DNA from 3 places in the Shewanella sp. Pdp11 genome. Region 1 is predicted to be linked to each of the others. Evidence: predicted binding sites of a transcription regulator. Region 1 holds the regulator's gene; each other region holds the start of a gene.
What was found. The regulator sigma-54, encoded in region 1, starts transcription at its own class of promoters, with help from an activator protein. The targets are predictions, from matches to a motif close to GTTGGCACGNNNNTNGNNT.
Positions count from the first base shown of each region.

Region 2: the regulator sigma-54 is predicted to act here: its motif matches at 3,949-3,967, upstream of AYJ58_RS17325 (flagellar hook-length control protein FliK).
Region 3: the regulator sigma-54 is predicted to act here: its motif matches at 3,672-3,690, upstream of AYJ58_RS10010 (DUF1328 domain-containing protein).

Region 1 is NZ_CP015194.1:1,394,703-1,402,270, reverse strand. It holds gene lptC (LPS export ABC transporter periplasmic protein LptC) at 1-528, shown strand, start outside; gene lptA (lipopolysaccharide transport periplasmic protein LptA) at 515-1,069, shown strand; gene lptB (LPS export ABC transporter ATP-binding protein) at 1,066-1,797, shown strand; gene AYJ58_RS06160 (RNA polymerase factor sigma-54) at 1,905-3,383, shown strand; gene hpf (ribosome hibernation promoting factor) at 3,412-3,699, shown strand; gene ptsN (PTS IIA-like nitrogen regulatory protein PtsN) at 3,702-4,145, shown strand; gene rapZ (RNase adapter RapZ) at 4,142-4,996, shown strand; gene AYJ58_RS06140 (HPr family phosphocarrier protein) at 4,983-5,258, shown strand; gene mgtE (magnesium transporter) at 5,519-6,883, shown strand; gene AYJ58_RS06130 (molybdate ABC transporter substrate-binding protein) at 6,981-7,568, opposite strand, start outside.
Region 2 is NZ_CP015194.1:3,911,568-3,919,135, reverse strand. It holds gene fliG (flagellar motor switch protein FliG) at 1-1,012, shown strand, start outside; gene fliH (flagellar assembly protein FliH) at 999-2,015, shown strand; gene fliI (flagellar protein export ATPase FliI) at 1,984-3,321, shown strand; gene fliJ (flagellar export protein FliJ) at 3,351-3,797, shown strand; gene AYJ58_RS17325 (flagellar hook-length control protein FliK) at 4,059-6,215, shown strand; gene fliL (flagellar basal body-associated protein FliL) at 6,304-6,831, shown strand; gene fliM (flagellar motor switch protein FliM) at 6,880-7,568, shown strand, end outside.
Region 3 is NZ_CP015194.1:2,246,720-2,254,287, reverse strand. It holds gene AYJ58_RS10020 (beta-ketoacyl synthase N-terminal-like domain-containing protein) at 1-1,408, shown strand, start outside; gene pfaD (eicosapentaenoate synthase subunit PfaD) at 1,497-3,143, shown strand; gene AYJ58_RS10010 (DUF1328 domain-containing protein) at 3,772-3,948, shown strand; gene AYJ58_RS10005 (hypothetical protein) at 3,972-4,166, shown strand; gene AYJ58_RS10000 (diacylglycerol kinase family protein) at 4,311-6,017, shown strand; gene AYJ58_RS09995 (hypothetical protein) at 6,010-6,666, opposite strand; gene AYJ58_RS09990 (L-dopachrome tautomerase-related protein) at 6,899-7,568, opposite strand, start outside.

The sequences.
Region 1 (7,568 bases):
TTTGGAACCGCACTAGCGCTTTACTGGCAAGTGCAGAACAAACACAGCGGTGATACCGATAACCGAGTAAAAGATCAAAATACCCCAGATTTCATCGTTGAAGATCTGCGCAGTGTTGAGTTCAATGAACAAGGGCTAGTCAATAGCCGTGTGACGGCGAAAAACATGGAACATTATGATTCAACGAATCAAACTTTCTTTACTCAACCTGTTTATCTTGTTTATCCAGACCAAGGTAAAGCACAATGGCAACTCAGTGCAGATCAGGGCAAGCTAAACAAGGAAACGGGCAAGGTTGTACTCGAAAACAATGTTATTATTGATGCCATTAGCGCAGAAGAACCGATCCAGACCTTGTCCACCAGTTATCTGGAACTCGATCTCAATACTATGATAATGACCTCTGACCGTACCATTTACGTCACAGGGAAAGATTTTAATATTCAAGGCCAAGGCCTTTATGCCGACCTCAACGCGCAAGAAGTGAAATTGACCAGTCAGGTAGTAGGAACATATGAAGCAAAATAACGTATTACTTGCCAGCCTAATGCTAATAATGAGCATGAGCGCCTTTGCTAAAGTCGACGACCTAAAGCAGGAAGTTAAAATCAAAGCAGTGAGCCAAACGGCAGATATCAAGAACAACCAGATCATCTTCTTTGGTCCGGTGGAAGTTACCCAAGGCTCGATAAAAATCCAAGCAAATGAACTGCGTGCATTTTCTGCCGAAGGTGAAAATAGCAAAATTTTAGTGGCCACTGGTAACCCCGCAACTTACAACCAAGTGTTAGACGATGGCCGTCCAGCCTCGGCGAGCGCGAAAGAAATTCGTTACGATATGGCAAGCCGTACCCTGACACTGAAAGGCCAAGCTTCGTTAGATCAAGCGGGTAGCCAAGTGACGGGTAATGTGATCCGCTATAACATTATCCAGCAAAAATTGATTGCTGAGAGCACAGGTAGTGGTGACGATCGCGTGATCACTATTATTCAGCCAGAAAACTATCAAGATGATGCCAAACCTGACGCGCCAGCGGATAAACCTGTGAAAAAGCAGGACTCTAAATGACCCAAATCACCCTAAGAGCACAAAATCTGGCGAAGAGTTATAAGAGTCGCCAAGTGGTTAAAGACGTCAGTCTAACGGTAAAGACAGGTCAAGTTGTTGGACTACTCGGCCCAAACGGTGCGGGTAAAACCACCACCTTTTACATGGTCGTCGGTCTGGTTAAAAGCGATAAAGGCCACATCTTTATCGACGATGATGATTTAACCGCGGATCCTATGCACCTGCGCGCCCGCAAAGGCATAGGTTACTTGCCGCAGGAAGCCAGTATCTTCCGTAAGCTGACCGTCCATGACAACATCATGGCCGTACTGCAAACGCGCAAAGAATTGAAGAAAGAGCAAAGGGAAGAACAACTCGAGCATCTGCTCGAAGAATTCCACATCACCCACATCCGTGACAGCCAAGGCATGTCATTGTCGGGGGGCGAACGTCGCCGTGTCGAAATTGCACGGGCGTTAGCAGCAAATCCTAAGTTCATTTTGCTCGATGAACCCTTTGCGGGTGTCGATCCGATTTCAGTTATCGACATCAAAAAGATTATCGAACAGCTCAAAAGTCGAGGCCTTGGCGTGTTGATCACCGACCATAATGTTCGCGAGACATTAGATGTGTGTGAACATGCCTATATTGTGAGTCACGGAAACCTGATTGCCGAAGGAACACCTGCAGAGATCTTAGACAATCAGCAAGTTAGGGCTGTGTACTTAGGTGAACAATTCAGGCTATAGTTAATCAAGCGGAGCCAATGAAGGCAATTTGTGCCAGCATTGTGCTCCACTCAAGATGATAACAAGCGACCTCATCCAACAATAATAACGTAGGGATCAGCGGTAACATGAAAGCGTCACTCCAGCTCAAACTGGGTCAACAGTTAACCATGACGCCACAATTACAACAGGCCATTCGTCTGTTGCAACTGTCGTCATTAGAACTGCAGCAAGAGATCCAGCAAGCCTTAGATTCTAATCCCCTTCTCGAGCTGGAAGAGGATCAATTCGACGCCACTAAAGACCCTGTAAACCAAACGCTTTCCGATACGGATTTCAGTGAATCGAGCACTCTGCCGCCTGAGAAAGACAGCTCCACAATAGACACGGCAGAGTCCTTAACCAAAGAATCCATGCCCGACGAGCTCCCCATGGACACCACCTGGGATGAAGTGTTCACTGCCTCCCCTAATTCTGGCCCCGGCGGCAGTCGTGAAGATGATATGCCCTTCCAAGGTGAGACCAGTGAAGGCTTGTATGAGCACTTAGAATGGCAAAAAAACCTCACGCCGTTTTCTGAAACCGATTTAGCCATTGCCACCGCCATTATTGATGCCATCGACGATCAAGGCTATCTCACTCAAAGCACTGAAGAAATTCTCGAAGCCATGGGCAATCCTGAAGTTGAGCTTGACGAAGTTGAAGCCGTACTCAAGCGCATTCAACATTTTGATCCCATTGGTGTGGCCGCCCGCGATTTAAGCGAGTGCCTGCTGATCCAACTGTCGCATTTCGCCGCTGACACTCCACACCTCGAAAATGCCCGCATGTTGATCAAAGATCATTTAGATCTGATCGCCGCGCGCGATTTTAGATTGTTGATGCGTAAGACTAAATTAAAAGAGGATGAGTTAAGGGACGGCATCGCGCTTATCCAAACCCTCAATCCCCGCCCAGGTTTATTGATTACGCCCAACGATGACGAATACGTCATCCCAGATGTGTCTGTGTCGAAGAAGAATGGCCGCTGGGTGGTTGAACTGAACCCAGACTGCATGCCAAAAATCAATGTAAATCAACATTATGCATCGATGGCGCGCAGTACTAAAAACCAAGCCGATAGCCAATTTATTCGTGGCCATCTGCAAGAGGCTAAATGGTTTATCAAAAGCCTAGAAAGCCGTAACGACACTTTACTTAAAGTTGCGAATTGCATAGTGCAATATCAGCAAGGTTTCTTCGAATACGGTGAAGAAGCCATGAAACCTATGGTGCTTAACGATATTGCCGAAGCGGTAGAAATGCATGAGTCCACCATCTCACGGGTGACCACCCAAAAATACATGCATACCCCTAAGGGACTTTTTGAACTAAAATACTTCTTCTCTAGCCACGTCGGAACTGACGATGGTGGGGAGTGCTCATCCACAGCAATCAGAGCCTTCATTAAGAAACTGGTTGCAGCGGAAAACCAGAAAAAACCATTAAGCGACAGTAAGATGGCACAACTTCTGGCAGAACAAGGGATCAACGTAGCCCGCAGAACCATTGCGAAGTACCGAGAGGCTATGCTCATTCCGCCTTCTAATCAGCGTAAAAGTTTATAACCTACAGTGGATATCGGAGGACGTTTCTATGCAAATAAACCTGAGTGGACACCATGTCGAAATTACCGAATCGTTACGCGCATATGTAGAAGAAAAGTTTTCAAAACTTGAACGCCATTTCGAACAGATCAATAATGTGCACGTTGTGCTCAATGTCGAGAAAATGCAACAGATTGCCGAAGCGAGAATAAATCTTATCGGTGGTGAAGTTTTTGCAACTTCAGAGCATGCTGACATGTATGCCGCTATAGACGCCCTGATTGACAAGCTTGATCGTCAGGTTATTAAACACAAAGAGAAGTTAACAAAACACTAATAATGGAACTTTGTACCATACTGCGGCCGGAGTGCACTACCTGCGCCACTCCGGGCAGCAAGAAAAAGGTACTGGAACTCATCAGCGACTTAGTCGCTGCCCAGTACCCGACCCTCTCATCTCAAGAGATATTCGAAAGCCTAGTGGCGCGCGAAAAGATGGGGAGCACAGGTATAGGGAACGGCATCGCCATTCCACATGGTCGATTAACCGATATAAATCAGCCCATTGCCATACTCATTAAGTGTGAAGAGCCGATAGCATTCGATGCTATCGATAAGCAACCTGTTGATATTTTATTTGCACTACTGGTGCCTGCTGACCAATGTCAGCAACACTTAAGTACCTTGTCTTGCATGGCCGAAAAGCTGAGCGACAAGCAAATATTAAAACAATTACGCAAGACGCATGATGAAACGGAACTCTATCAGGTAATCACTGGATGAAACTGGTCATAGTGTCGGGCCGCTCAGGCTCAGGTAAATCTGTCGCCCTAAGGGTACTCGAAGATCTCGGCTATTACTGTGTCGATAACCTTCCCTTGCCCTTAATCGGCACTTTGCTTGAGCAACTCAAAGGCAGTAACGATCTCGTCGCCATCAGTGTCGACGTGCGTAACATGCCAGAGCAGGACAAGGTTCTAGTTAAACAACTCGCGAGCCTACCTCCTGATACTGAGTTAACGAGCTTCTTCCTCAATTCTAGCGATAAAATTCTGCTTAAGCGTTACAGCGAGACTCGCCGTTTGCACCCTTTGTCAAAGAGCCAAGTCTCTTTACAAGAAGCAATAAAACGGGAAGGGAAACTGCTCGAGCCTATGTCAAAACTGGTCGATCACTACATAGATACGTCGAACCTGAATATCTATGATTTAAGCGATCAAGTGAGACAAATTCTGCTCGGCAGTGTCGATAAAGAATTAGTGATCAACTTTGAGTCCTTTGGCTTTAAGCACGGTATGCCCACCGAAGCCGACTTTATGTTTGATGTTCGCTTCCTGCCTAACCCACACTGGGAACTGGCGCTGCGTCCATTAACTGGCTTAGATGAGCCCGTAGCTGAGTTCTTAAATCGCCAACCACTGGTCAATAAGTTCATCTGGCAAATCGAGAATTTGCTAGAAACTTGGCTGCCGCACCTCGAGCGCAACAATCGCAGTTATTTAACTGTGGCGATTGGCTGCACGGGTGGGCAACACAGATCGGTTTACGTCGCAGAGCAATTGGCTAAACGCTTTAGTAACGGTAAACATAAGGTTTATGCCCGCCATCGAGAGCTGAATAATGCCAAAGCTTGAACGTCAGATCACCATCTGTAACAAACTGGGATTACATGCCCGTGCCGCCACAAAGCTCGTGGTACTGGCATCCGAGTTTGATGCAAGCATCACCTTGATACAAGGTGATAAACAGGCATCCGCCGCCAGCGTACTCGGCTTATTGATGCTTGAGACTGGCATGGGTAAAACCATTAAACTTATCGCCGAAGGCCCAGATGCTGAGCCCGCTCTGGATGCCATTTGTGCCTTAATCGACGCTAAGTTTGACGAAGCCTGTTAGTTTCATTTCATATTCAGTGTTTCAAACAGGCACTCAGATTAGTACACATCACACTTAGCACTGCGTATTTGTGCAGTTCACATCTCGTTTCAAAAGCTTGGCGACACATTTGTCGCTCGACGGCACGAACCATAGGCGATTACACTAGCGAGCATTACCGCCGACTCACCTTAGTCTTAACCGCCTAGTCTCAGCCCTGCGCCAAGCAGCGCACTCTCGAACCAATTTGCCGCACAGTGGCGGACAACTATGGAGGACAAATGCCCGTAGATAATTCAGAAAACGATCACACCGGACATAGTCTAGACCAGTTAAACCAAGCGCTTAGTAGTGGCATGTTTGTGCACGTACGTAACATGCTGCAAAAAATGGCCGCCTCTGATATCGCGCTGATCTTAGAATCCTCACCACCCAGCGCCAGACAAGTGCTGTGGCAGCTTATCGATCAGGAACAAATAGGCGACATACTCGATGAGTTGAGTGAAGAACTTAAAGATCCGCTGATCCGCAGCATGAGTCCTGAGCGGGTTGCGAAGGCAACGGCGAGCATGGACACCGACGATCTGGCCTATATCCTACGTAGTCTTCCCGATGCCGTTTACAAGCAAGTGCTGCAGTCGATGACGGAACAAAACCGCCAGCGGGTAGAACAGGCCTTATCCTATCCCGATGAGACCGCCGGCAGCTTGATGAACACAGATACAGTCACCTTAAGACCCGATGTGAATATCGATGTGGTGCTGCGCTATCTTCGCCAAAGGGGTAACCTGCCAGACACCACAGATACCTTATATGTGGTCGATAAACAGGACAAAGTGCTCGGCGGTGTCAGGCTGGCAGATCTGCTGACCTGCGCGCCAAGCACCACAATTCGCCACATCATGGACCCCGATATCCAAAGTATTCCTGTGAGCATGTCCGACAGCGAAGTCGCGCAGAAATTCGAACGTAATGACTGGGTATCTGCTCCCGTCGTTGACGGCGATGGCAAGCTGCTAGGACGGATCACAATCGATGACGTGGTCGATGTTATCCGCGAAGACGCCGAACACTCCATGATGGGGATGGCGGGGATGGACGATGACGAGGATACTTTTGGCCCAGTGCTAAAAAGTACCCTACGTCGCTCACTCTGGCTCACGATTAACTTGTTCGCCGCGCTACTCGCCTCCTCGGTCAGCAATATGTTTGAAGGCACTATCGAGCAATTTGCTACCATCGCTATCTTGATGACAATTGTCCCTAGCATGGGCGGTGTGGCCGGTAATCAAACCTTAGCGCTCGTGATCCGTGGTATTGCTTTAGGCCATATCGGCCAAAGCAACGCCCGCTGGCTTATCGGTAAAGAGCTATCGATTGGTTTTCTCAATGGCTTGATGTGGTCAATTTTAGTCTTTATCGCCGTGTTGCTGTGGAAGGATGATATGGCACTGGCGGGCTTAATTGGTAGCGCCATGCTGATCAACATGACAGTAGCAGGGCTTGCAGGTGCGAGTATTCCATTGATTTTAAAACGCCTTAAAATCGATCCTGCCCTCGCGGGCGGCATGGTGCTAACCACAGTCACTGACGTGGTTGGTCTGTTCGCCTTCCTCGGATTAGCCACGCTCTACCTGATGCACTAACGCACTAATTCTTTAACGCTTTTACAGTTTGAGTTGATAACAAAAACGGCACCAAAAAGGATGCCGTTTTTTTATCTCGCTGAAAAACTAAATAAGGCTATTTTGCCGGAGGTTGAAAACCATAACGACTCAGAATCGCTTGGCCTTTTGCCGATAGAATAAACTCAGCTAACGGCTTAGCGGCAGCATTGGCGCCCTGCAAAACCAATAAACCATAGTCGGCACCCACGGCGAGTTCCTGCGGTAAATCGATGATTTGTAGACTCGGCACTTCTTGTTTAGCCAGCACAGCATTGGTGCAATAGGTTAAAAAGATATCTGCTTGTTTGTTTTCCATCACCCAGCCATAGGGATTGCGATCTTTAGGCGGTTTAGCACTCTCAGGGCCTCCCGTCAGTTGCAATGCCTTGGTCTCTAACGCGGCTTTCGCATTGGGTTTTACCGCTTCTGCCTTAGCAAAAACGGCCCAGGCATAATCCCCCGCCGGATCGGCTTTCGGGGTTGAAGTGCCAACTTTGACCTTAGGATCTAACAAGGTATCGAGTAGCGTTGCGCTCGTCACTTGGACATTATCTTGGGCAACCGCGCAGAGTTGATTACGGGCAAACATTTGCACTGCTTTACCCTGACCCGCATCCACTAACGCCTGCGGATGTTTCATGTTGGCCGAAGCAAAAATATCGAC
Region 2 (7,568 bases), 2.5 Mb from region 1:
ACCTGCCTTTAACATTAAGGATATTAGCGGTGTTGAAAAGACCGCGATCTTACTCCTCAGTTTGAGTGAGGCCGATGCTGCATCCATTTTAAAACACTTAGAGCCGAAGCAAGTGCAAAAAGTGGGTATGGCGATGGCGGCAATGGATGAGTTCGGTCAAGAAAAAGTCATCGGGGTACATAAGCTGTTTCTCGATGACATTCAAAAGTATTCTTCTATTGGTTTCAACAGCGAAGAGTTCGTTCGTAAAGCCTTAACCGCCGCGCTGGGTGAAGATAAAGCGGGTAATTTGATTGAACAGATTATCATGGGCAGCGGTGCTAAAGGTTTGGATTCGTTGAAATGGATGGATGCACGCCAAGTAGCGACCATTATTCAAAACGAACATCCTCAGATCCAAACGATCGTGTTGTCCTATTTAGAACCCGATCAGGCGGCGGAAATTTTTGGTCAATTCCCTGAAAATACTCGCTTAGACTTGATGATGCGGATTGCGAATCTTGAAGAGGTACAGCCCGCTGCACTGCAAGAGCTGAACGACATCATGGAGAAACAGTTTGCCGGTCAAGGTGGCGCACAGGCCGCGAAAATGGGCGGCCTAAAAGCGGCTGCCAACATCATGAACTATTTAGATACGGGTATCGAAAGTCAGTTGATGGAAACCATGCGCGAGTCTGACGAAGAAATGGCGCAGCAAATCCAAGACTTGATGTTCGTGTTTGAAAACTTAATTGATGTTGATGACCGTGGTATTCAAGCACTGCTCCGTGAAGTACAGCAAGATGTACTGATGAAGGCGCTCAAAGGCACTGATGATCAGCTGAAAGAAAAAATCTTGGGCAACATGTCAAAACGTGCCGCTGAATTGCTGCGTGACGATCTTGAGGCCATGGGCCCAATCCGTATCAGTGAAGTGGAAGTCGCCCAAAAAGAAATCCTGTCTATTGCCCGTCGCTTAAGCGACAGTGGCGAAATCATGTTAGGCGGCGGTGGTGGCGATGAGTTCCTCTAATCCGAGCGACAATAAACCGTCAAATAAGGTCTTGAGCGACGGTGATATTGAGTTTAGTCACTGGGCACTGCCAGATGTGACTGAAGCCGATGACGATTCTATCTCGAATTTGTTCGGCCATTCTAATCATCAAGCCGCTAAGCCTACGACAGTTGAGAGTGTTTCTCCGCCGACGATGGCCGAGATTGAGGACATTCGCGCCCAAGCTGAAGAAGAAGGGTTTGCCGAAGGTAAACAACAAGGTTACGAGCAAGGGCTAGAAAAAGGTCGCTTAGAAGGCTTAGAGCAAGGCCATACTGAGGGGCTCGCCCAAGGGCATGAGCAAGGATTAGAAACCGGTTTAGCTCAAGCCAAAGTTTTACTTTCGCGGTTTGAAGCCTTATTAACTCAATTTGAAAAGCCATTGCAATTACTCGATGGTGATATTGAGCTCTCCCTACTGAACTTGAGTATGACATTAGCTAAATCTGTCATAGGTCACGAATTAAAAACCCATCCAGAACAAGTGCTTTCGGCATTGCGCTTAGGCATAGAGTCGCTACCCATCAAGGAGCAAGCGGTTACTATTCGGCTGCACCCCGATGATGTGATCCTTGTCGAACAACTTTATTCCACCGCCCAACTGACCCGCAGTAAATGGGAACTTGAAGTCGATCCGACGTTAAGTGCAGGCGATTGTATTCTGAGCAGTCATCGCTCATTAGTCGATTTAACGCTTTCATCGCGTATCGATACAGTGTTTGAGTCATTACGAAATCAACATGCGCATTTGAATGATAAACAGCATCAACTGCAAGAGACGATTGAAGCTGAAGATACTGCCAAACAAGTTGCTGTGTCGCTTGAGTCTGAGCTTGATGATCAAACGGCGGATAACCAAGCTGTCGATACGGTTAACCAAGACGCTGAGGATATGCAATCTGCCTCAAATACAGGTGAGCACTTAGATACCCAATCGGATGCCAGAACAGATGCAAAATCGCCAACACCAACTGCTGAATAGGCTTAATCATCATCAGGATAAAGTGCCGCCATTTCGTGCTGTGGCCAGTGGTCAGCTGGTGCGTGTTGTTGGCTTAACCTTAGAGGCGAGCGGTTGCCGTGCGCCTGTGGGCAGCTTATGTTCCATCGAAACCATGGCGGGCGAGTTAATTGCCGAAGTCGTCGGCTTTGATGGCGAACTCCTTTATTTAATGCCTATCGAAGAATTACGTGGGGTATTACCCGGTGCCCGGGTGGTGCCTTTAGGGGAACAAACTGGACTCAATGTCGGCTTGTCGTTGTTAGGACGTGTGCTCGATGGTAACGGCGTGCCTTTAGATGGTTTAGGTGCGTTGCAGACCGATCAACAAGCGCCAAGACATAGCGCTGCCATTAATCCTTTATCTCGCCGTGCTATTACTGAGCCGCTGGACGTTGGCGTGCGCGCCATTAATGCCATGCTGACTGTGGGTAAAGGCCAACGTATGGGCTTGTTTGCCGGTTCTGGTGTGGGTAAGAGTGTGCTCTTAGGCATGATGACCCGCGGTACCACTGCCGACATTATTGTGGTTGGGCTGGTGGGCGAGCGTGGCCGTGAAGTAAAAGAGTTTATTGAAGAGATTCTTGGGGATAAAGGTCGAGCGCGTTCTGTTGTTGTTGCCGCGCCTGCAGATACCTCGCCGCTGATGCGCCTTCGCGCTTGTGAAACCTCGACTCGTATTGCCGAATACTTTCGCGATTTAGGCTATAATGTCTTGTTATTAATGGATAGTTTGACGCGCTACGCCCAAGCGCAGCGGGAAATTGCTTTGGCTGTGGGTGAGCCGCCTGCCACCAAAGGCTATCCGCCTTCAGTGTTTGCCAAGCTGCCGCGTTTAGTTGAGCGCGCCGGCAACGGTGGCCCTGGTCAAGGTTCAATTACGGCATTTTATACTGTGCTGACGGAAGGGGATGATCAACAGGATCCGATTGCCGATGCATCGCGGGCGATTCTTGATGGTCACATAGTCTTGTCGCGTTCGCTTGCGGACTCTGGGCATTATCCCGCCATTGATATTGAAGCCTCTATTAGCCGGGTAGCACCTATGGTGATCTCCAATGAACACTTGGAAGCGATGCGCCGCGTGAAACAAACTTATTCCTTGTATCAGCAAAATCGTGATTTGATTTCCATTGGCGCTTATGCCCAAGGCAGCGATCCTCGAATCGACAATGCGATACGATTGCAGCCGGCGATGAATGCTTTTTTACGCCAAACCATGCTTGATGCATTCAGTTTTACCGATAGCCAAGTCATGCTCGGGCAACTTGCCGCTCAGTGCAAATGATGGCGTCATCGAATTAATCGAGGTCTAGTATGGCTAACGCCGATCCCTTGTTGTTAGTGTTAAAGCTCGCCAATGATGCCGAAGAACAAGCGGCGTTATTGTTAAAGTCGGCGCAGTTAGAGTGTCAAAAACGGCTGAATCAACTCAGTGCACTCAATAACTATCGCTTAGAATACATGAAGCAAATGCAATCCCAGCAAGGCCAAGCCATTAGTGCCAGTCACTATCACCAGTTTCATCGCTTTATTCGTCAGATTGATGATGCTATTACTCAGCAAAATCGCGTTGTGGCCGACGGTGAAAAACAAAAAGAATATCGACAACAGCATTGGTTGGAAAAACAGAAAAAACGTAAGGCAGTGGAATTACTCTTAGCGAGTAAAGAGAAGAAGCGCCAAGTTGTTGAACAAAAACGAGAGCAGAAAATGACCGATGAATTTGCTTCTCAGCAGTTTTATCGCCGCCATCAGCGTTAGTGAAATAGCGCGTTAAATGCTCGGTATCTTCACCATTCACAAGTCCGATATGAGTTCAGTTTTCTGCTGTCGCTCTATGGCGCTGAACATTTGTTCGACTTCTTCCTTTGGGTTTTATTCTTTTCAATATGCTGTAGTAAAAAACTGAAGTTTTGGCACCTTATTTGCTTTGATTTAGTCCATGACCCTGCAACCGCAGTGTTTAATTGACGTTTTTACCTAGCCATTTTCTCTTCTGCTGGGTGATGTTTGGGAGCACTTATGCAACAAATGACCAATATCCTGTTGAGTAAAACAGGCAACTCTGCGGCCAATTCCGCTAAGACATCTTCCCAAGAGTCTAATAATGAAGACTTTTCATCTACACTTGCGTCTGTCTCCGCTAGCTCATTTTCTATTTCCGCGCCTAAAAAGGCTACAGCGAATACTGACGATAAAGTGCAGATCGCTTCTACTGATAAAGTAAAAGATAAAGACATATCAACGGATGACGCTGACGTAAATCTCATCTTCGCCCAGATCAGCATGGCAAATGACATGAAGAAAACGGCATCAGATGGAGAGAGTTTGCCGTCTGACTTTTCCCAAGGGGAAAATAATGAGTCTGCTGACCCTTTATTGAAAAGTGATGCATTCAGTACCGTTGAGCTGTCGGGTGTACAAGCTTCAATGAAAGCGATAAACACTGAGCTTCCTATTGTCGACATCTCAGGCTCAGCGCAAGGTAAGGCTGATATTTTAACGTCAAGTGAAGTTAACCTGGCAACTGAGAAAAGTAATAGCAAGTCCTCAAACGGCGATCTATTGAGTATCCAAAAGGTATTGGACACTGATACTTCTTTTTCCTCTGAACTCAAAAAGCTAACTGGCCAACTTCAACTAGATACAGGGGCTTTAAATGAGACTGATGCCACTAATAAAGTCTCTGCTGATAAAGAATCGGTAGAGATAATGCAAAAAAATACTCTAGTAGCCTCCAGTGGAACATCAGCAGAGATATTACCTGTTGAAGCAATCCAGGGTAAGAAAGTATTACTTGATGACACTTTAGATGCATTGAAGTCACAGTTATCTACGGATAAAAGCGTTGAATCTCATTCTGCATTTTTAAAGGGACAAGTCATTCCGCCGAACAGTAAAACATCTGAAAATTTGGATTTATCTGAATTTGTAGATACAGCAGAGACCGCGGCAAAGGCATCATCAAAAAATCTAGAAAGCGTGTTATTGAAAGAAGTAGATGTGACTGAACTTAAAGGCGATAAATCATTTTCAACGGATAAATATGCGCATCAAGTTGCGAGTCTAAACGCTGAACAGCGTGGTACAAGGTTGGATCTTAATTCTGAGGCACTTGTAACCTCAGACGACGTAGACGAATCAACGTTGAAGCCTAATACAGCAAGCCAAACCTTGAAGTCAGAAACGCTAGCGACATCGACGATTAAGAATGAAATGGCTGCAACATCTATAATCGCTGATGAAAGAGTGGATACATTGGACTTGGCAAGTCCCAAGGTGGCTGATACCTCTAACTTGGGTGAGAACGATGCGGATGACGTTACTGCCGAGAGCAATAAACCAACAGTGCGCAATGCTGAGATTGCAATACCTCAGCAGGTGAGCAGAAATGCGAATGTTGATGTCGCGGTTAGTAAAGTAGAAGTTCAGCCTATAGTTACAACACTGGATACACAGAATATCTTAGGTAACGCAGTTGATCCGAAGGATAGCGCAATGACTGATACCGAGATCAATGTTGATGTTTCAAAAGTAGCAATGGATGCGGGTAATTTGCTAAAGGATGCGAAATACAGTGTGACACTCGATGCTCAAAGAGACGTTAAGCCATTCATTATGGGGGATGAAGACAAGGGATCAACGACTGACATTAAGTCATTTTCTGCTTTAGCTCAGTCATCGACGCCACTACAAGTCAATCGTCAGGAAACGATGCAAGTTCAGTTGTCATTACGCCAAGGTGTCGAACAACAAAACCAAATGCAAGAGATGATCCAACGGTTTTCACCTGTGATGAAGCAACAGTTGATCACTATGGTGAGTCAAGGTATTCAACATGCTGAAATTAGGCTCGATCCCCCTGAGCTTGGACATATGCTGGTAAAAATTCAAGTGCATGGCGATCAGACCCAAGTACAGTTCCATGTCACTCAGACACAGACGCGTGATTTAGTTGAACAAGCTATGCCAAGATTACGCGAGTTACTGCAAGAGCAAGGGATGCAATTAGCGGATAGCCATGTGTCTCAAGGTGGCCAAGGTGAACGTCGAGAGGGAAGTTTTGGCGACGGTGGCGGTTCAAGTGGGGCTGATGTGGATGAAATCTCGGCAGAAGAGCTACATTTAGGTTTAAATCAAGCTTCTAGTGTAAATTCAGGTATAGATTATTACGCTTAAGTAGGTAACCTATAGCGATGACTTATATAGTTACGTTTTCATATTAATAAAACGTAAGAGTTTCTGCCTAAATTAAAGAGAATAGTGAATGGCTAAGGAAGAATCGTTAGAACTTGAGAACACCGAAGCTCCCAAAAGTAAAAAAAAGCTCTTTATTTTTATTGGAGTGGGGGTTTTAGTTGCACTGCTTATTGCCGGTGTCCTATGGTTTTTCCTTGGTAGTAGTTCTGAGGACGCCACGACGTCAACTGACGGAGCCGTACAAACAGAAACTCCTGCTGAAAGTGGTGCGCTGACTACCGCATCCTATGTGCCTATGCCACGTCCTTTTTTGTTTAACCTGCCTGGCCCTGATCGCGCTCGTTTAGTTGAGATTAAAGTACAGTTAATGGTACGTGGCACAGATGATGATGTGCTGACACAAAAACACATTCCGCTGATTGAAGATGCGCTTTTAACGACTTTCAGTGGCGCAGATGTGCAAAAACTCAGTACGCAAGCGGGTAAAGATGAATTACGCCAGTTAGCACTCTTAAGTGTGCAAAATACCCTGCAGTCGGTCACTGGCCGTAAAGTTGTCGAGAAAGTGCTGTTTACTGGTTTTGTGATGCAATAACCCTTTACTGATAGTGGGTAAGTAATCTAAAGAGGCGAAGGCAATATAGTGAGTGATTTATTAAGCCAAGACGAGATTGATGCACTCTTGCACGGGGTTGATGACGTCGATGATGATGACGAAATTGATTCCGCTGGTCATGATGCGCGTTCCTACGATTTCTCTTCCCAAGATCGCATCGTTCGTGGGCGTATGCCGACGCTGGAAATTGTGAATGAGCGTTTTGCACGTCATTTGCGGATCAGTATGTTCAATATGATGCGTCGCGCTGCTGAAGTGTCGATCAACGGTGTACAGATGCTCAAGTTTGGAGAGTATGTACATACGCTATTCGTTCCTACTAGTTTGAATATGGTACGTTTTAGTCCGCTCAAAGGTACAGCATTGATCACCATGGAAGCCAGATTGGTGTTCATCCTAGTGGATAACTTCTTTGGGGGAGATGGCCGTTTCCATGCCAAGATCGAAGGGCGGGAATTTACGCCTACTGAGAGACGTATCGTACAGCTATTGCTTAAAATAATTTTTGAAGATTATAAAGATGCGTGGGCACCTGTGATGGATGTGGAGTTCGACTATTTGGACTCAGAAGTCAATCCGGCAATGGCCAACATTGTCAGTCCTACTGAAGTTGTCGTGATTAACTCATTCCATATTGAAGTTGATGGTGGTGGCGGTGATTTCCATATCACTATGCCGTATTCCATGATTGAGCCGATTCGCGAGTTGCTCGATGC
Region 3 (7,568 bases), 850 kb from region 1:
GTATGCGAAGGCGAATATCGATATTTTGCTCAATGGCAAAGTGGTGGTGGATTTCCAAAACCTTGGGGTGATGATCAAAGAAGAAGCCGAATGCACTCGCTACCTTGCGGATAACAATACGAATTGTTCACTGACTACAACCTCAGCAGCTGCGCCGCTAATGGCGCAGTTGCCCGATTTAACTGCACCAACCAATAAAGGCGTAGTGCCGCTTAAGCATGTACCTGCACCAGTCGCGCCAGCGGATTCAAAGTATGCTAACCGCGTGCCCGATACCCTGCCGTTCACGCCGTACCACATGTTCGAATTTGCCACGGGCGACATCGAAAACTGCTTCGGCCCCGATTTCAGCATCTATCGCGGCCTGATTCCACCGCGCACGCCCTGCGGTGACTTGCAGCTCACCACTCGCGTCATTGCGATTGACGGCAAACGCGGCGAGCTGAAAAAGCCCTCTTCGTGTATAGCCGAATACGAAGTGCCTGCAAACGCTTGGTATTACGATAAAAACAGCCATCACGCCGTTATGCCCTATTCTGTGCTGATGGAAATATCACTGCAGCCAAACGGTTTTATCTCAGGTTATATGGGCACCACCTTGGGTTTCCCCGGCCAAGAGCTGTTTTTCCGTAACTTGGACGGTAGCGGTAAACTGCTGCGCCATGTGGATTTACGCGGCAAAACCATAGTGAACGACTCACGTTTGTTATCGACTGTAATTGCTGGCAGTAACATCATCCAGAATTTTAGCTTCGAGTTAAGCTGCGATGGCGAGCCGTTCTACCAAGGTAAAGCGGTATTTGGTTACTTCAAGGGCGATGCCCTGAAAAACCAACTTGGCATAGACAACGGCAAGACAACTCAGCCTTGGCATGTGCAAAATGGTATAGCCGCCGATAGCCAAATCAATCTGTTAGATAAACAGCATCGCAGCTTTAACGCCCCACAAGGTCAGCCACATTACCGTTTAGCGGGCGGTCAGCTTAACTTTATCGACAAGGCTGAAATCGTGAAAGCCGGCGGTAAAGCGGGCCTTGGCTATTTATACGCCGAGCGCACGATTGACCCGAGTGATTGGTTCTTCCAATTCCATTTCCATCAAGATCCGGTAATGCCAGGCTCATTAGGGGTTGAAGCCATTATCGAGCTGATGCAAACCTATGCGATTGACCAAGACCTTGGTGCGGGCTTTAAAAATCCAAAATTTGGCCAGATATTGTCGGATATCAAATGGAAGTATCGTGGCCAAATTAACCCATTAAACAAGCAGATGTCGCTGGATGTTCACATTACCAGCGTGACAGACGACAATGGTAAACGCATCATTATGGGCGATGCCAACTTGAGTAAAGACGGCCTGCGGATTTATGAAGTTAAAGATATCGCCATCTGTATTGAAGAAGCTTAATCACCTTGCTCATTTAGAAAGACGCTAATTACAAATAATGTGTCGCCTTGGCCAGAGTGCCTAAGGCGGCAATAAAAAGAGAATACCTATGACAAGCCATACTCTCGATCAATTTAATAGTAATAACGAAAAACTCAGCCCTTGGCCGTGGCAAGTCAATGATGCAGCGCTGAGCTTTGATATCGACTCATTAGGCAAAAAACTCAAAGATTTAAGCCAAGCCTGCTACTTAGTGAATCACAGCGAAAAAGGCTTAGGCATAGCGCAAACGGCCGAAGTGACCACCAGTGACAGCCAAGCGCCATTGGGCTCACATCCTGTCAGCGCCTTTGCCCCTGCCCTTGGCACCCAAAGTTTAGGCGACAGTAATTTTCGCCGCGTCCACGGCGTCAAATACGCTTACTACGCCGGCGCTATGGCCAACGGTATTGCCTCGGAAGAACTGGTTATCGCCCTTGGCCAAGCGGGCATTTTGTGCTCATTTGGCGCGGCAGGGTTAATTCCATCCCGTGTTGAAGCGGCCATTACTCGCATTCAAGCGGCGCTGCCCAATGGCCCCTACGCTTTTAACTTAATTCACAGCCCAAGCGAGCCCGCATTAGAGCGCGGCAGCGTTGAGCTGTTTTTAAAACATAAAGTGCGCACGGTCGAAGCCTCGGCATTTTTAGGTTTAACGCCGCAGATCGTCTATTACCGCGCAGCAGGTTTGAGCCGCGACGCACATGGCGACATCGTCATTGGCAACAAAGTCATCGCAAAAATCAGCCGCACCGAAGTCGCGACTAAGTTTATGGAGCCGGCGCCGGCCAAAATCCTCCAGCAATTAGTGAGTGATGGTCTTATCAGCCAAGATCAAATGGCGATGGCGCAACTCGTGCCAATGGCGGACGACATCACGGCCGAAGCCGACTCAGGCGGCCATACCGACAATCGTCCATTGGTCACGCTATTGCCGACGATTTTGGCGCTCAAAGATGAAATCCAAGCTAAGTATCAATATAAAACGCCCATCCGTGTGGGCGCAGGCGGCGGCGTCGGCACACCCGATGCAGCATTAGCCACCTTCAACATGGGCGCGGCCTTTATCGTCACAGGTTCAATCAACCAAGCTTGCGTCGAAGCGGGCGCCAGCGAACACACCCGTAAGTTACTCGCCACCACAGAAATGGCCGATGTGACTATGGCGCCTGCCGCTGATATGTTCGAAATGGGCGTGAAATTACAAGTGGTTAAGCGCGGCACTTTGTTCCCGATGCGCGCCAATAAGCTTTATGAAATCTACACCCGTTACGATTCGATTGATGCCATCCCTGCGGACGAGCGTAAAAAGCTCGAAGAGCAAGTGTTTCGCTCATCACTCGATGACATTTGGGCTGGCACAGTCGCCCACTTTAACGAGCGCGATCCTAAGCAAATCGAGCGTGCACTGGATAACCCAAAACGTAAGATGGCGTTGATTTTCCGCTGGTATTTGGGTCTGTCGAGCCGCTGGTCAAACACAGGTGAAGTCGGCCGCGAAATGGATTACCAAATCTGGGCAGGCCCAGCACTGGGTGCATTTAACGCTTGGGCCAAAGGCAGTTATTTAGATGACTATAAAGCCCGCAATGCGGTGGATTTAGCCAAACATTTAATGGTGGGCGCAGCGTATCAATCCCGCATTAACTTGCTGTTATCCCAAGGGGTTAGCATTCCGGTCACACTACTACGCTGGAAACCGCTGAATCGTTTTTAAGCACTACGGGACAATAGATACATCAAGTAGGGACTCAACTCCCTGCTTGATGCAATCTTCTTCACTACCTCGTTAAATTGAAGCCGCCTACGCTATTACTAATCTAATCCCTTGAGCTATTAGCTCTATTTGTGCCAATGCCGCTAAGCACTGGCGCTCCAGTGGCACGCCGTAAACCCATCCTTGGGGGCTCAACGGAAAAGTCCCTTTTCCGATGGCCACTGCCGCGACAATGCACGCCAGCAACCAATCGAATACATGCTGCCTAATTTAAGAATGGGCTGCGAGGCAAACTTTGATAGGACATATCCCTTCCCCAAAACTCTACATACACCACATGATTTGTGAATAAAGTTTTTTGTCATTCAAAAGTATCGGTTTTTTTGCTGTGCTCCTCTATTTTCTGACTGCAACTCTTACCGAAGCTTAGGTAAAAATTGCCTATTCCACGCTTAGCACATTCGTATCCGCTTCAAACCAATCAATTAAATGTCATTTAAAATCAATAAACTAATTAAAATATGCAAAGTTGGCATTATGTTCGCAAGCTAGAAATAACCATTAGCCGTTACCTTACAAATGACACAAACGGTCATGCGAAGGATTAAGACAAGGGCAGGAGGTTATTATGTTAGGTTGGACATTAGTATTTCTAGTTGTCGCTGTTATTGCCGGACTGTTTGGATTTACGGGTATCGCTGGCGCGGCAGCGGGAATCGCAAAAATTATTTTCTTCTTATTTATTGTGTTACTCGTAATTTCACTGCTGATTAATGCCCTCAAGGGCAAGTCACCGCGACTTTAATTTTTTTAGAAAAGGAGATGTATATGAAACCATTTACTCTGATGACAAGCGCTTCACTGGCATTACTGCTCGCTTTAGGTTTAACCGCCTGTAGTGATAACAAAGCCGAAGATGCCGGCGAAAAAATTGATGAAGTGATGACTGATGCAGGTAATGCCATTGAAGATGCCTGTGAAGAAGTGAAAGAAGGCGTTAAGGCTAAAGATACTAAGTGCTAGTCTGACACTTTAACCTAACTTGAGGGTGGCAATAGACATATCTACTGCCACCCTTTTGATCTAATGTTAACAACGCGATTCACCGATTCAGTCAGCCGTTCAACATGCAGCGGTTAAATCAAAAAACAGCATTGGAGGGCGCGTATGCTAAGCAAAATCCACATCAAATATTTCTACTTTATGGGTGCCGTGTTACTCGCCTATTTTGCAGTAACGGGCACGTCTCCCCTGCTCACCTTTATTTGGGCTTGGACAAGCCTGTCGCTATTTTTAGTCGGTTCAGCCTACTGGTTTAATCTCGCCAGCATTTTTAGAAAGCGCCAAGATGGCACTATCCCTTGGTATATTCGCTGGGGCTTTATTCCGTTTTTATTGGGCAGTCGGCTGTATAATCATTGGGCCAGAAAACGCGACTCTGTGCCGTCGATGCAAAAGATAGATGAGCAGTTGTATCTCGGCTGCCGATTATTTTCTGCGGATCTGCAGAAAATCAAAGCCAATAAGATTACCGCCATTCTTGATGTGACCGCCGAGTTTGATGGCTTAGATTGGTCGCAGTTTGAAGATCATATCGAGTATTTGAACATTCCCATCCTCGACCATAGCGTGCCGACCAGTGCCCAGCTCAATCAAGCCGTTAACTGGTTGCATCGCCAAGTGCGCGCCAATAAACAGGTGCTGATCCACTGTGCTATGGGGCGCGGCCGCTCAGTACTGGTGCTCGCCGCCTATTTAGTCTGTAAAGATAAACAGCGCAACTTCGCCGAAGTACTGCAACAAATAAAGCAAGTTCGCAAAACCGCGGGCTTAAACAAATGGCAATTACGCGCCCTTGAACACATGCTTAAGCAAGGCAAAATCAACATCCACAAAGTGGCGTGGATTATCGCCAACCCAGTCTCCGGCGGCGGCAAATGGCAAGAATATGGCGAGCAAATCCAAGACGAACTAAAAGCCTATTTTGACCTAACGATAAAACTCACCAGCGAAAATGTCAGCGCAAACACCTTCGCCAAAAAAGCCCGCAGTAGCGGCGCAGATATCATCATCGCCTGCGGCGGCGATGGCACAGTGACAGAGGTGGCATCGGAAATAGTGAACACCGACATCGCCTTAGGGATCATTCCCTTAGGCACCACTAACGCCCTCAGCCACGCGCTATTTGGTTTAGGCAGTAAGCTTATTCCTGTCTCTCAGGCTTTAGATAATATTATCCAAGGCCATTACCAAGCTATCGATACTGCCCGCTGTAATCAACATTTAGTCTTGCTACTTGTGGGCATTGGTTTTGAACAGCAGATGATTGAATCTGCGAGCCGTGAACGTAAAAATGCCCTCGGCCAGTTTGCCTACCTCGATGGCTTATGGCGCGCCGTGAATGCCGATATCACTCTAACCATACAGCTCAGCTTAGATGATGCCGAGCCCACAACATTGACCACCCATAGCCTTATTGTTGCCAATGCCGCGCCGTTTACCAGCGTATTAGCGCAGGGCGATGGCGAGCCTAATATGACAGATGGCCTACTCGATATTACCTGGCTAGATGCCGGCAGTGAGCCGACAGACAAGCTCCTTAGCCTAGCCGAATTAGCCATTGCAGGATGGGTAAAAGAAGGCAATAAAGACACACAGTCAAAGCCACCTAACGTGCCATCTAGCACAACCAAGGTTCACCACGCCCACGCAAAAAAAGTGCGTATTAGCAGTGAGCCCAAGTGTAAATATGTGATTGATGGCGAAATTTTTGAGCCCGCGGATCTTACCATTGAAGTTCAACCCGCATCTCTCAAGGTATTTGTGCCTTATCAAGAATCGACTGAAAATGCTATCGACCCAAAAATCACGTAAATGACACTATCGCGATGTTTATTAAGATAAAAACAGCAAGCGCAATAAGCACTCGCATAAAATTAAATTCACTCACTTTGGGGTGGGATTTTTGAGGACTATTGCTAAAATCCTGAAACTTACAGCCTATTGCTTGCGCGCATTGCTGCAAAACTTGCTGTAATTCCTGCTTGTCAGTGCTGTTAGCCAATTTCAATTGATTCCCTTTAGGCTGCTGTACTTGTAAATAAGCGAGATAGTGATCGACCGTATCTTCCGCTTGGCGTTTACGGTCGAACTGGTGCCAATGGGTTGTTTGTAGCAGATAGAGTTGCACAGCATTAATATCTGAAAAGGCATAGGCGCGCCAACGCCACAATCCAGGCAACTTCCCATTGAATACACCTTTACCGAGCCACAATTGCTGTCGCTCGGTATCTAACCAAGATTGTTGCCGAACTAACGCTAGCGGCAGTACAGGGAACAACAGAAAAAATGCCACCCAACCAAGCACAAGCCGTAACACGGGCTCGGGTTGTAACCAGGCCGCTCTCGCACAAAGCAATCCAAGCACTAACAAGGCAATGGCAAAAAACCACAGTAGAGGTCGGTACTGGGTACTCAACGCCTTGAGATAAAGCGCACTCTTAGGAGGTTGATTAAGTATCACTGAACTTGTTCCTTGTTCCTTGTTCCTTGTTCCTTGTTCCAAAAATTATCTCACCATCCCAAATTGACCTGTGCTAGTAACAATATGAGGCATTGATAGTTTACACAATCAACACCTAACTTATTTTTAGATCCTTTCGAGTTAAACCAACGACTGACATCCATGTCAATAACCGTTCGATATCGCTCATATTGCAACGAAAAGCTGCAACTTTGCAGTTGCAGCTAAGGTGTTATTGACCCGCAGCGGTATCCTCACCGGTCCAGAGTCGCATGATGCGATAAGGTGGTTTGGCTGTTTCAGCTTCGCCATTAAAGGCTTTTGCTTTATGCAATTGATTCACTGAAATATATAACCAGCCCGTTTCACCAAATTGCACACTATCGGGAAAATCCAGCAATGGAGAACTGACCACTGTTGATAGCGTACCTTTGTTATCTAACATAGATATGGCATTGTGGTTCAAATTGGTGAAGTAATGATTACCTTGTTTGGACGTTGCAGCGCCATCTGACACTGGCTTAGCTCCGACTAATTTTACAGTCGCGATAATTTTATCATTATTGCCTGTTTGTAAAGCCGCAGTCGATAACTGATACCAGTGAGTGCCATTCATTGCACCATAATAGAGTGTACTTCCATCGGCAGATAAACTGATAGGATTGACCGCGACACTAGCAACCTTGCCATTAAACAATGTTGTTTTGTTATCTATGTTCATTACTGCATCCGCTTGGGCCTGCAGCGAACTATGACCTGAAAAACGTACGGTATGACCATCGTCGATACGCACTGCTAAGAGGCCTGGGTTGGCGATATCGGCTAAATAAATCCAACCTTTTTGTGAATCGACAACCAGATCCTGCATAAAGCTGCCTTTGGGCGCGAGTGCTTGTGGTAGG